Regions from separate parts of the Bacillus sp. LQ16 genome, predicted to be linked through region 2. Evidence: riboswitches for the same ligand, from Rfam matches in the RefSeq annotation. Region 2 holds a riboswitch; each other region holds the start of a gene.
The links. A riboswitch is a leader RNA that binds a small molecule or an ion and turns the genes downstream of it on or off. The one in region 2 is predicted to bind S-adenosylmethionine.
Positions count from the first base shown of each region.

Region 1: another riboswitch for S-adenosylmethionine. It lies ahead of mtnK (S-methyl-5-thioribose kinase); the one in region 2 lies ahead of AC3EMB_RS01010 (MetQ/NlpA family ABC transporter substrate-binding protein).
Region 3: another riboswitch for S-adenosylmethionine. It lies ahead of AC3EMB_RS24665 (methionine ABC transporter ATP-binding protein); the one in region 2 lies ahead of AC3EMB_RS01010 (MetQ/NlpA family ABC transporter substrate-binding protein).

Region 1 covers NZ_CM173491.1:3,950,051-3,954,809, forward strand. Annotated here, with positions in the region: gene AC3EMB_RS19740 (3-hydroxybutyrate dehydrogenase) at 4-780, shown strand; gene AC3EMB_RS19745 (YvrJ family protein) at 811-972, opposite strand; gene mtnA (S-methyl-5-thioribose-1-phosphate isomerase) at 1,040-2,101, opposite strand; gene mtnK (S-methyl-5-thioribose kinase) at 2,098-3,279, opposite strand; SAM riboswitch class I at 3,370-3,511, opposite strand; gene AC3EMB_RS19760 (carbon-nitrogen family hydrolase) at 3,583-4,446, opposite strand; gene AC3EMB_RS19765 (aminotransferase class I/II-fold pyridoxal phosphate-dependent enzyme) at 4,461-4,759, shown strand, end outside.
Region 2 covers NZ_CM173491.1:171,871-176,629, forward strand. Annotated here, with positions in the region: gene AC3EMB_RS01000 (methionine ABC transporter permease) at 1-97, opposite strand, end outside; gene AC3EMB_RS01005 (methionine ABC transporter ATP-binding protein) at 72-1,112, opposite strand; gene AC3EMB_RS01010 (MetQ/NlpA family ABC transporter substrate-binding protein) at 1,125-1,937, opposite strand; SAM riboswitch class I at 2,023-2,137, opposite strand; gene AC3EMB_RS01015 (NAD(P)-dependent alcohol dehydrogenase) at 2,217-3,125, opposite strand; gene AC3EMB_RS01020 (DUF6612 family protein) at 3,283-4,047, shown strand; gene AC3EMB_RS01025 (FAD-binding oxidoreductase) at 4,114-4,759, shown strand, end outside.
Region 3 covers NZ_CM173491.1:4,846,598-4,851,356, forward strand. Annotated here, with positions in the region: gene metQ (methionine ABC transporter substrate-binding lipoprotein MetQ) at 1-183, opposite strand, end outside; gene AC3EMB_RS24660 (methionine ABC transporter permease) at 207-872, opposite strand; gene AC3EMB_RS24665 (methionine ABC transporter ATP-binding protein) at 865-1,890, opposite strand; SAM riboswitch class I at 2,069-2,176, opposite strand; gene AC3EMB_RS24670 (hypothetical protein) at 2,302-2,646, opposite strand; gene AC3EMB_RS24675 (thioredoxin family protein) at 2,799-3,107, opposite strand; gene AC3EMB_RS24680 (toprim domain-containing protein) at 3,111-3,455, opposite strand; gene gcvH (glycine cleavage system protein GcvH) at 3,946-4,329, opposite strand; gene AC3EMB_RS24690 (arsenate reductase family protein) at 4,371-4,736, opposite strand.

The sequences.
Region 1 (4,759 bases), 1.6 Mb from region 2:
ATCATGGTTACAAATCGAGTTGTCTTTTTAACAGGTGCTGCGAGTGGTATTGGATATGAACTGGGAAGTGCTTTTACAAAAGAAGGTGCAAAAGTTGTGATTACTGATCGTCTTGAAGAACGTGCGAAAGAAGCTGCTGAGCAATTACAAAGTGAAGGTTTTCAAGCTATCGGTTTAAAATGTGACGTTACATCTGAAGAGGAAATTACAGCATCAATTTCTCAAACAGTTAGTCATTTCGGTTCATTAGATATATTAATTAACAACGCAGGAATGCAACACGTTTCACCCATTGAAGACTTTCCAACGGAAAAGTTTGAGCTACTAATTCAAATTATGCAAATTGCTCCGTTTATCGCAATTAAGCATGCCTTTCCGATTATGAAACAACAAAAATATGGTCGTATTATTAATGTCGCTTCTATTAACGGCCTTGTCGGGTTTGCTGGAAAAGCTGCCTACAATAGTGCAAAACATGGCGTAATTGGATTAACAAAAGTTGCCGCTTTAGAAGGTGCTACGCATGGTATTACTGTTAATGCCCTTTGCCCTGGTTATGTCGATACCCCTCTTGTACGTAATCAACTACAAGACTTAGCTACTACACGAAATGTACCACTTGAAAATGTTTTAGAAGATGTTATTTATCCACTTGTCCCACAAAAGCGCTTATTACAAGTACAAGAAATCGCTGATTATGCTATGTTTTTAGCGAGTGAAAAAGCTAAAGGTATTACTGGTCAAGCTGTCGTTATCGATGGTGGCTATACTGCTCAATAAAAAATAAAGTTTGCTCAAGAAGAGCAAACTTTATTTTTTATTGCGAGGATCTTCGTACTTTAGTAATTGCCGCGGGAGCTTCTCAATTGCAACAATTACCCCCTCTAATTTACTTTCAATACGGTGGAGTAAATATAATGTTACAACAATTGGAAACCCTACATTACCTATCATCTTGATCCACTCTTCCATCCTCTTCTCCTCCTTTCATTATATAAGTAAGAGAAAACAATGCATTTAGGCATAAAAAAACAAGCTATTATGTATTAGCCTGTTTTTCAAATAATGATGCAATTTCTCGTTTATAATCCCCGCTTATAATACCTTTCTCAGTAATAATTCCTGTAATTAATTCGTTCGGTGTTACGTCAAATGCAGGGTTATAAACATTCGTTCCAATTGGTGCTACTTGTTTTCCAAAGATTTTCGTAACTTCTGTTTCATCTCTTTCTTCAATAATTATTTCGGCTCCAGTTTCTTTCCTAACATCAAATGTTGACAGTGGTGCAGCAACATAAAATGGGATATCAAAGTGCTTTGCTAAAATAGCTAAATTCATTGTCCCTATTTTATTTGCCGTATCTCCATTTGCGACAATTCGATCCGCCCCTACAATAATTGCATTTATTTCTTTCGTTTGAATAGCATGAGCTGCAGTATTATCTGTAATAAGGGTCACATCAATATTTGCTTGCTTCAATTCCCAGGTCGTTAAGCGACCACCTTGTAAAACTGGTCTCGTTTCACACGCATATGCATGTAAACGCACACCTTTCTCTTTTCCAATATAAAAGGGAGCTAATGCAGTTCCATATCTGGCAGTTGCGATACTTCCAGCGTTACAGATTGTTAAAATATTATCGCCATCTTTAAAACATGTTAACGCATATTCCCCAATATTTCGGCACACCTCTTCATCTTCCTGCTGAATGCGAAGCGCTTCTTCTTCTAATGTTTTTTGTGCTTCTTTTATTGTAGTAATCTCTCGAATAGATTCTCTCATACGATCAATTGCCCAAAATAAATTTACTGCTGTCGGGCGTGACGTTCCTAAATAATTACAATCTCTATTAAACTTCTTTTGAAATTCTTCAATATGTACAGTTTTATATTTTTTTGATGCAAGCGCCAAGCCAAATGCAGCTACAATTCCAATTGCAGGCGCTCCTCGTACTTCTAACATTACGATGCTTTTCCAAACCTCTTCAATAGTCGTCAATGTTTTGTATTCTGTGCTATGCGGCAATTTCGTTTGATTTAATACCGCAATTGCATCACCTTTCCAGCTTACAGATCTCGGAACAGTAACAATTGTACTCACGCTTTTACGCCCCCTGAAACTGTCTGTTGAAATAATGTTCGAAACAGTTGAATATCAGCACTTTTAGATTCATATTTTATTAGTTCTTTACCTAAGGATAGCGCTTGTTTCTTAGCTTGAATTCTTGTTTCTTTATTTTCTATTTCATCTAAATCTGCTACATGAGCTAAACCAATTGTTCTACGAATCAGTTCACATCCGGCAAATCCAACTGCATCAGTAAAGATATTTTGCAAAATAATTGGTAACCATTGTTTTTCTTTCGTATATGCTTCTACACCTTCTCCAATCCATAACTTTGTAAAAGTTTCTACAAAATAACTCCACGTCTTTTCTATATGGAAAAATAGTACACTTCTTTTCTCTTCTTCTCTAGATAAAGCATTTAATAATAGATTTGCAATAAATTGACCTATGTCAAATCCAAATGGGCCATATGTCGCAAATTCTGGATCAATCACTTTCGTTTCAGAAGGTGACGAAAAAATACTACCAGTATGTAAATCACCATGAATAAGAGTTTCTTTTCTTGTTAAGAACTTATATTTATATTGTGCTACTTTTAGTTTTAAAGTTTTATCACTCCAAAGTTCATCAACCACGAGCTGTAAATCTGGCTCATAATCATTTGTATCATAATGTCCAAACGGATCTGTAAACACTAAATCCTCTGTAATTTTACAAAGGTCCGGATTTACAAAGGTACCTTCTAGTACCCTCTTCTCTTCTGACTGTAAACCAAAATCTGAAGTGTAAAATAAAACATGTGCTAGAAAACGGCCGATATGCTGGGATAAAAGCGGATATTCTTCTCCGTCTATTAATCCTTTTCTTGTAATTGTTAGTCTTGATAAGTCTTCTATTACCGTTATCGCTAACTCTTCATCATGACTGTACACTACTGGAACATAATCCGGTACATACTGCGCAAAAATTTGTAATGCCTTGCTTTCAATCGTTGCTCTTTTTATAGACAATGGCCAGCTTTCACCAACTACTTTCGCATAAGGCAGTGCTTGTTTTATTATAATTGATTTCTCTCCATCATCTAATTTGAACACGTAATTTAAGTTTCCGTCTCCAATTTCATGACAAACGACATTTGCCTTCGCTTCAAAATAGCCATGATCTTTCGCATATTGTACAGCTGTTATTTCTGTTAATGAATAATATCCCATCGTCTTCTCCCCCTTTTTAAATTCAGAGGTTTTTCTAACATAGAAAAACCTCTTTCCACTAAGAAAGAGGTTTGAAGTTTATCTTCTCCCCTCTTATCTGCCAGAAAGTTTTACTTTCTGCTGGAATTAGCACCGTGCCTTTTGGCGTAATAAACGCCCCATTTCACAATGGTATTACGGTCGGTTGCTGGGCTTCATCGGGCCAAATCCCTCCACCTGCTCTTGATAAGAGTTGTATAATTTTTTGAATTTTTAACTTTATGTTGAAGACTATACCAAGAATAAAAATCACTTGTCAACATTTTATTTGTATAATTCTGGACGGCGATCCGCAAAAACTGGAATTCCTTTACGTACTTCTTTAATTTTCTCGAATTCAAGCTCTCCAAATAAAATTGATTCCTCTTCATTCGCCTCTACTACAACTTCACCCCAAGGGTCCACAATTAAAGAATGACCCGCAAATACATTATTTGGATCCTTTCCTGCTCTATTACATGCAACAACATAACACTGATTTTCAACTGCTCTTGCTTGCAATAGCAAACGCCAATGTGCTAAACGAACTAATGGCCATTCAGCTACAACAAATAATACTTTTGCCCCTTTAGCAGTATGGACACGCATCCACTCTGGAAAACGAATATCATAACAAATTGTTCCAGCGCATTCAACATCATCCAGCTTAAATTCGCCCGTACCATTACCGGCTATTAAATATTTATGTTCATCCATAAGCTGAAATAAATGTACTTTACTATATTCGTTGACTAGCTGTCCTTCATTATTTACAACATACATCGTATTTGTAACGCCTTGCTCTGTTTGCTTTGCTATAGAACCACCAACAATATGTACATCATATTGCTTCGCCCATCCTATTAACTTTTCTTTCGTTTCCACTCCATCCCTATCTGCAATTTCAGAAAGTCTCGTTAAATCATATCCTGTTGTCCATAGTTCTGGTAAGACGATAACATCTGGCCTTTCCTTCATAGCTTCGCTTATTTTATTTTTAGCATTCTCAATATTTTTTTCTACATCTCCAAAAACAATATCCATTTGAATACATGCGACTTTCATTTTTTCAGCCCCATTCTTATTTTTTTCTTTACAAAATACTGGAAAGATTATATCATTTGTCACTAGAATTGTAACAACTTTCAAAAGAGGTGGAAAGTATGAAATTATTTCAACCTTCTGAGATAGTAACATCATTGCCAACACAATTTTTCGCTTCACTTGTTGCAAAAGTTAACAAAGTCGTTGCAGCTGGTCACGATGTTATTAATCTAGGTCAAGGTAATCCAGATCAACCAACACCGCAGCATATCGTAAAAGCTTTACAAGATGCTGCCGAAAAGACCATTCATCATAAATATCCGCCATTTCGCGGACATGAAAGCTTAAAGGAAGCCGTGACTACATTCTATAAACGTGAATACGGCGTCGAATTAAACCCAAAAACTGAAGTTGCTAT
Region 2 (4,759 bases):
TTGAGATGAGTAATGAAATAGATGTCATTTGAAAGGTTTGAATTGTGGCTTCCCATATGACTTTACCCCATTCATCCAAAAAGGACTTGTTTCCCATAATCTGTTCTACCTCCTTCTACGATGATTCCTTGTTCTTGTAAAAATGATAAAGCACGGTGGATTTCATTTTGTTCTCCTTGCATATGAACGACTAGTTTCCCATATGCTTCATGTTTTAACTGCGTAATATTACCGGATAAAATATTCGGATACACTTGGAAACGTTTTGTGGCAACAGCTAAGGCAGGTTCACCTGAAGTAGTGCCAATAAATGAAAGTGTTACAATTTCTCCAGTATTCTGTAGTTCTTTCTGTACCTCTTCTGGAATTTTAGCTGCAAAGGCGCTATTTACAAATTTCTTCGTTGTTACATGTTGTGGGTTTGTGAAAATATCTTTCACAGTCCCGCTTTCGACTACAGATCCATGTTCCATAACGGCAACGCGGTCGCATATACGTTGGATAACGTTCATTTCGTGTGTAATGAGTAAAATCGTAATTCCAATTTCTTCGTTAATCTTTAATAACAAATCAAGAATAGAATCAGTTGTTTCTGGATCTAAAGCGCTCGTTGCTTCATCACTTAATAACACTTCAGGCTCATGTGATAGTGCACGTGCAATTGCAACGCGCTGTTTTTGACCGCCAGAAAGTTCACTTGGATAAGCATCTTTTCGATTGAAAAGATCGACAATGCGTAAATATTTTTCTACCCTTTTTTTAATTTCCGCTTTTGGAATGCCAGCAAGGCGTAAAGGTAATGCAATGTTTTCATAGATGGTAACAGTTTTAAGTAAATTGAATCCTTGAAAGATCATTCCGATTTTTTGTCTCGCTTTTGCTAGTTCTTTTGTCGATAACGTTGTTAAGTCTTGTTCGTTTACAATGATATTTCCTGTCGTTGGTTTTTCTAATAAATTTACACATCGAATCAATGTGCTTTTACCAGCGCCGCTATACCCAATGATTCCAAATACCTCGCCTTTTTCTACTTTAAGGGAAGTAGACTTAAGAGCCTCAACAGTCCCTTTTTTTGTTGAAAATACTTTGGATATGTTTTTTAATTCAATCATTATCGTCAGCTCCTACCAAGATGGTAAAACTGAACCATCAAATTTTTTCTCGATAAACTCTTTTACTTCTTTAGATTGATAAGCTTTCTTTAATTTATTTACAACGGCATCATCTTTATTTTCAGTACGAACAACGACCCAGTTCACATATGGTGAATCTTTTCCTTCGCGGAAAATAGAATCTTTCGCCGGACTTAATTTTGCACCTAATGCAAAGTTTGTGTTAATTGCAGCTGCGTTCACTTCACTTAGTTGCGTTGGTAATTGAGATGCCTCTAATTCGACAATCTTTAATTTTTTTGGATTTTCAATTACATCTTTTGCAGTCGCTTTTTCTGTAGCCTTTGGATCAACTTTTAAAACCCCTGCTTTTTCAAATAATTTTAAAGCTCGCAGTTCATTCGTTGGGTCATTTGGTACAGCAATTGCATCGCCCTCTTTTAAGTCTTTTACATCTTTTATATCTTTAGAATATACACCCATAGGGAATGTTACTGTTGAAAATACTTCAGCTAATTTCATATTGCGTTCAGCTTTAAATACATCTAAATACGATTTTGTTTGGTAGCTATTTACATCAAGGCTTTTTTCATCTAAAGATACGTTTGGCGCTACATAATCATTAAATACTTTTATGTCAATTTCCAGACCATCTTTTGCTGCAACTTCTTTTACCTTTTCAAAAATTTGTTCATGCGGCCCACCTGTTACACCGACAGTAATCTTTTTCTCGTCTAATGCTTTTACCTCTTTATCTGAACTCGCGCTACATGCGCCTAATAATAATACTGCTCCGCTTACAATGCTTAATAATACCTTTTTCATCTATAAATCCCCCTTCATATACGTTCCAAAATAAAAAGCACCTCCCAAAAATAAGAGAGGTGCCGAATAGACGAAATAGATTCCTCTCTTATCTTCCAAAACGAAAACTCGTTTTGCAGGAATTAGCACCTTAGCTTATACGTCATAAGCTCGGTTGCCGGGCATCATCGGGCCAGTCCCTCCGCCACTCTTGATAAGAGTATGTGTATGTAGTTTTGAATATGGTACTAATAGTAAATCTTACAAAAAGAATTGTCAATGATATTTTCAGAATATATTTTATTTTAAGGTAATCGAAACATTTCCTTTCTTATGGCCCATTTCTACATACGTATGGGCTTCTACAACTTCTTCTAATCGGTAAGTTCTATCAATAACAGGTTTTAGCTTTTCTGTTTCAGCTAGTTGTTTTAGTAGGTTCATATCTTCTTTACTGACTTTTGCCATCATTCCGTTCACAGATACATATTTTCCATTAGACATTAATGCATCTGTACAAAGAGACTTTTTATATTTTCCAACTGCGTCAAATATAATATCGTAGTGATCGCCCCGCTTAGTAAAATCTTCTTTCATATAATCAATTACGTTGTCTGCCCCTAAAGCTGTTACTAAATCGAAATTCGAACTACTACAAATGGCTGTGACAGTCGCCCCGAAGTATTTCGCAAGTTGTACGGCAGCTGTCCCTACTGACCCAGAGGCGCCGTATATAAGTACTCGTTGCCCTTTTTTTATCTGTCCTTTTCTAAGGAAGTGCAATGCTGAAGTTCCGCCAAAAGGAATAACGGCAGCTTCTTCATATGTCACATTGGTAGGTTTTAATGCTATTAATCCACTTTCATGCACGCATGTGTATTCCGCATAACCACCAAGGTTTAGTTCTGTTAATGCAAAAACTGGATCTCCTTTTTTAAATTGTGTTACATCTGATCCAATGTCTTCGATTTCACCGGATAACTCTACGCCAAGTATAGGTTTTCTCGGTTTTCTGAAACCTAATATGATCCGCATAGGAATCCAAAATAAGAGGGGGCTATTAAAGCCACGTATTCTACAATCTCCAGTCGATACACTTGTTGCGTGAATTTTAACTAATACTTCATTTTTCTTAGGTTTAGGTTTTTCTATATTTTGAAGCTGGAGAACATTAGGTGGTCCATACTTTGTGCAAATAATAGCTTTCATAATGACCTCCTGAAATGAGTTGTTATTATTTACATCATATTTAAACTTTTTCTCAAACATGTTGCTATATAGGAAATAAATTTAAAGAAGAATATTACGAATTATATAGATTTCATAGGAAAAGAGATGATATTATTTTTGGGAAGGAGGGGACGTTATGAAAAAATTTATTTTAATTTCAAGTTTAGTACTTGCAGTCGGTCTAGGAGTAGGGTGTAGTAATGAGAAAACAAAAAAGACTGATGAGCCGAAAAAAGAAGCTGTGCAGAAAGAAAAGGAATTAACAGCGAAGGATGTTTTCAATAAAGCGAATGAAGCTTTTAAAAACGAAGAAAATGTAACGATGACATATGATGTGGGAATAAAGGCTGAAGGAACAGAGATGAATGTAATAAAGGCCAAAATGCAATTAGAGCCGAAGCAAAAAAATTCTCGTTCTGAAATGAATGTTTCTGGTACAGAGGTTGTTGTTTATGATGTGGGTGGCAAAATTGCTGGTCAGTTGAAAAATCCTAATACGGGTGAAGTGATGTCTGTACCAGAGGAACAATTAAATGCTAACGGAATGAATGCGACTCAAGGAATGGTAGATAATTTAGAGATTCCATCGGAAATTTTAAATAAAGTGAAGATGGAGAAAAGTGGAGATAATTATAAGCTGAAGTTTGCATTAAAAGGGCAAGAGACAGAGAGTATGTTAGCTAGTATGGATGAAAAGCAGAAACAAATGCTACAAGGCCAAAATGCAAAGATAGAAGAAATAGATGGAGAATATATTATTACAAAAGATTTTAAATATGAATCAGCAAAGATAGATATGGTTATGAGTAGCAATGGTGAGGATAAAGCGCACATTATTACGGATGCGAAGTTTACATCGTATGATAAATTTGATCCAATACAATTGCCAGCAGCAAAGTAATCACTGTCAAGAGAGGTACCTGAAAGAACGGGTATCTCTTTTTGTTGCTAATAAGGAGAGTGTCCTTTGAAAAAAAGAAAGATAGTAGTGGTCATTGTCGCATATACGGTTTTGCTTGCAACGTCTGTACATACGTATAAAAAACAAATTGATCATCCTATTATGAGTGATGTAGGTAAATTGCTTCCGACAAAAATAAAACGTGTTGAAAGTGCTACGGAAGAGCACTCGTTAATAAAATTAGTGCGAGATGCAAAAGTTTCAGGAGAGAAAATTTCCATTGCAGGCATGCAACATAGCCAAGGAGGACAGACATATTATCCGAATGGCACGATGCTCGATATGAAAGGATATAATAAAATATTAGAATTCGATCCAGAGAAGAAGCGTATTACAGTTCAAAGTGGTGTCACGTGGAATGATATTCAGAAGAAAATAAATCCATATGGCCTTGCGGTACAGGTCATGCAGTCTCAAAATATTTTTACTGTTGGTGGTTCATTAAGTGTAAATGTACATGGGCGTGATATTCGTCATGAGGCACTAATTGATACAGTAGATTCATTTAGATTGTTAATGGCAGATGGCACGGTACGTAATGTAAGTAGAGAAGAAAATGCAGAGTTATTTCCATATGTCATTGGGGGTTACGGTTTATTTGGAGTTATTTTAGATGTGACGCTGAAGTTAACAGATGATGAATTATATGAAA
Region 3 (4,759 bases), 710 kb from region 2:
TTTTTTAATTTCTAACTCAATTCCTTTTTTCTCAAGTAACGGTTTTGCCTTTTCTAAAATTTCAGCGTGCGGTACGTTAGAAGCACCAACAACAAGTTTCTTTTCATCTTTATCTTTCCCGCCACAAGCAGCTAAACCAAAAATTGAAGTTGAAATAAGTGCCGTAAGTAATAATTTTTTCATTTGAAACATCCTCCCGTTTTTTATTATCGTTTATCTATTCGAGTCGTTAAACTATCACCAATCCACTGAATTAAAAATACAACTAGTAATACACAAATTGTCGCAACGATTGTTACATCGTTATTCCCTCTCTGGAATCCTTCTAAGTAAGCAAGTGTTCCAAGACCACCAGCACCAACAACTCCCGCCATTGCTGTATAGCCTACTAAAGCAATTGTCGTAACTGTAATACCAGATACTAATGCTGGTAACGATTCTGGAATCAATACTTTTAAAATAATTGTGCTTGTTTTTGCTCCCATTGCTTTTGAAGCTTCAATTACACCTTTATCAATTTCGCGAAGTGCGATTTCAACCATTCTCGCGTAGAATGGTGCCGCTCCAATAATTAAAGCTGGCAGCGCTGCACTTGCTCCAAGAATTGTTCCAAGAAGAATCTTTGTGAATGGGATTAATAAAATAATTAAAATGATGAACGGTATAGAACGGAATATGTTTACGAATGCTCCAATCACCGTATTAATTGATTTGTTTTCCCATAAATTATCTTTCGCTGTCATGAAGAGTAACAATCCTAAAATTAGTCCTAAAACAAATGTCGCAAGAGCTGCGATTGCCGTCATATATAACGTTTCACCAGTTGCTTCTAACATTTGATTCCAATCAACATTTGCGAGTAACTTATCCATGTGCAATCACCTCCAGCTCTACTTGATCTTGATGAATTCCTTCTATTGCTTGCTGGATCGCTGTTTCCTCACCATTTAAATGAACAACTAAACTACCGTAAGAACCGTTATTCGTTTGTGCGATATTTCCTTGCAAAATGCTAACTTCTATATCACTGCGTTGCATCAATCGTTGAAGCACTGGTCTTTCTACAGCCTCACCGATAAACTGCAAACGAATCACTTTTCCATCTGGATATTTTTCAATTAAACTTTCAATCGTTTCATTTGTATCTTCAGAATCTGTTAACTGCTGTACAAATCGTTTCGTAATATCTTGCTTCGGATTACGGAATACATCAAGTACTGGACCCGTTTCTACAATCTTTCCTCTCTCCATTACCGCCACTCGATTACAAATCTTTCGAATTACGTGCATCTCATGTGTAATGAGTACAATTGTTAAACCAAGGCGCTTATTAATGTCTAATAGTAAATCCAAAATTTGATCTGTCGTTTCTGGATCAAGAGCTGACGTTGCCTCATCACATAAAAGTACTTGTGGGTTGTTAGCTAATGCTCTTGCAATCCCAACGCGTTGTTTTTGTCCCCCGCTCAGCTGAGATGGGTACGCGTCTCCTCTTCCTTCTAATCCAACAAGATGAATTAATTCATCAACACGTTTTCTTCTCTTCGTTTTATCAACACCTGCAATTTCAAGTGGAAACTCTATATTTTCACGTACAGTTCGTGACCAAAGTAAGTTGAAGTGCTGAAAAATCATTCCGATTTCTTGCCTTGCCTTACGAAGTTCACTTCCTGTAATTGCTGATATAACACGATTCGCAATTGTAATTTGGCCAGAAGTCGGTTTCTCTAACTGATTAAACAATCTGATTAAAGAACTTTTCCCAGCGCCGCTATATCCGATAACACCAAATATTTCGCCTTTTTCTATTTTTAAATTGGCGTTATCTACAGCAGTGACATCACCGCTTTTCGCCTTATATATTTTCCTTACATTCTCTAATAGAATCATGATGTTCACCCCTTTTTTGTTTAGGTCGACTCCGCAATTTTTTATTTTTAATGCGTGTAGTCCACTGTTATCATTACTTTTATTATTTGAATGTCCTCCACATTCAAACAATAAAAAAACCTTTCTGCTTTAGAGAAGCAGAAAGGTTTATATGCGTATATAACAACATTATCCCTCTCTCTCATCTCTCAAAGCATTCGCTTTGCAGGAATTGGCACCATTTCAACATAAGTTGACGGTTGCCGGGCTTCACAGGGCACAGTCCCTCCACCTCTCTTGATAAGAGAAATCAGATTCAATTTTCGTCTGATTTGAAATTTATGAAATTGTCTATATTTTATGACTTGAATTGTATCAATATACACTCACCATGTCAACAGAAATTTTCGTAAAAAATGAAACTTCAGAATTTTAAGCACCTACTGACATCGGTTTACATATATGAAACATCGATTCCACTAATAACATCGTTCGGTACGTTCCTGAATATTGTACACGTCCATCATTCATTAACATTTGCAATCGTACATTTCCATTCACCAATTGTTCTATATCCTTTTCGTCTAAGCAAATGATTTGTTCCGTTCCTCTTTCCTCATGTACCAGCTCTATATAATCTCTTGAAATTTGTAACGAACAACTTTCATCTCTAAAGCGGAAATTAACAGTTTTTTCTTCTTGTCTTAAAAGTGGCTCTAAATGATATTGACCATTAGCGTAATTTACAAATGATTGAAGCAAAGAATATAATCTCACCCTAAATCACATCCTTCATATCACTTTCTATTACATACCATTCCCTCTCACTAAAGAGCAATCCTGTTATTTTCGCTCGACAAATACTGTATCCATCCTGCATCTCGACATATTTCCCAAGAAATATGTCGAGGCGGCAAAAATTTTGCCGCCTACTTTAATTCCGTATATAAATATTCAACCGAATGAAATGCATATATCTTCTTCATCAGTGTCCCATTTTCAAAAACAAGTAAACAAGGTACACTTTCAATCCCATACTCTTTCGCTAAATGCGGAGCATAATTTAAATCTAACATCCCAATTTTGAGGCCTTCAATTGTCATCTCAACGACTGTTAACATCTTTTTTGCTAATTGGCATGTTCCACACATTGGAGTATATACATATAACACTGTTTTTTCTTCATTCTCTATTAGGGCTGTAGCTTCGGCTCCTGTCCAATCGATCACTTCTATCATTCCTTACCGTAAATATTCTGTATAAACGTCAATGTCGGCTCCCCATAATACATTTGCTAAGTGTGTAGATGGCGCAGTTGCCACTTCTCGGTACGAGCGATCAATATAGATATGCTCGGCTTGCGGAAATTCTTTTCGAAATTGTTTCCTTAACTTTTCTCCAGCATCATCAGCATCCACTAGCACATACACTTCCTTATCAAAAAACTGATCAACGAGCTCATCCATTTTCGACAAACCAATTGTACCATTTGTACAAACAATTTCCACTGGTTCACGAATAATAGATTCAATCTTTCTTCTATCTGATGTACCTTCTACAATAATGACTTTTTCCACATAAATCATATGTCATCACCCGATCACCATATACTATACAACCTTGAACTTAGTATATAGTATATTCGTTATTTTCATGTTGTTTCCTGTTTATTTTTGCAAAAGAAAAGCGAAACCGACTGTTTAGCCCTGTTGGCTAAGGTTCTTCCGTACAGAAGACGCTTTTTGTCTTCTCGTGCGGAAGGTTCTTAGACATGAAGGGCTAGGAGTTGGAGCTAGACAATGAAAAGCGCAAGCGGCTCATTTAGATTGTGAGGGGGATGGAGCTTCTGACGTAGAGGCGCTTTTTGCCTTGTAGGAAGAAGCGAAGCCACCGAACAATCTAGTCGCTGGAGCTAGACAACGAAAAACAAAAACGGCTAGACCTGCATAAAGATTAAACGAAAAAGTTTTTTCAAAAAACGTTCTCCTACACGATAATTAGTATATGATTCTACATTCATTATTTTACACAAAATAAAAAAGGACAGCACAAAGGCTGTCCTTTAGTCGACTATAATTAGTCTTGGTTTGTCATTTCTGCATATTTTTCTGCAGTTAATAACTTCTCAACTTGGCTTGCATCAGAAAGTTCAACTTTAACCATCCATGCACCCTCGTATGGAGATTCGTTAACAAGTTCTGGTTGGTCACTTAATTCTTCGTTTACTGCTACAACTTTACCGCTTACAGGTGCGTATAACTCAGAAACTGTTTTAACAGATTCTACGCTTCCGAATGGCTCGTCAGCTTCGATTGTTGCACCTACTTCAGGAAGTTCAACGAATACGATATCACCTAGCTCACCTTGTGCAAAGTGAGTGATACCGATAACAACTTCATTACCTTCAGTTTTTACCCATTCGTGTTCTTCAGAGTAACGTAAATTATTTGGAATGCTCATGACTGTACCTCCAGTGAATGTATTAATTATGTAAAAATACCTTATTGGTACTTTTTCCACACACTTTCAAACTGCTCTTCGTTAAAACCAAGTGTTACATTCGTTCCATCTGTTACAATTGGACGTTTGATCAACATGCCATCAGATGCTAAAAGCTCATACATTTCGTCTTCGCTTGCATCTTTCAACTTATCTTTCAGACCAAGTTCACGGTAACGCATTCCACTTGTATTAAAGAATTTTTTTAATGGTAATTCACTTTTTTCATGTAAATTACGTAAATCTTCTTTTGATGGTGGATTTTCAACAATATGAATCATCTCATATGCTACATCGTTTGCCTCAAACCATTTCTTTGCCTTTTGACATGTGCCACACTTTGGATATGAATAAAATGTTACTGTCATAAATTCACCTACTTTTTTACTAA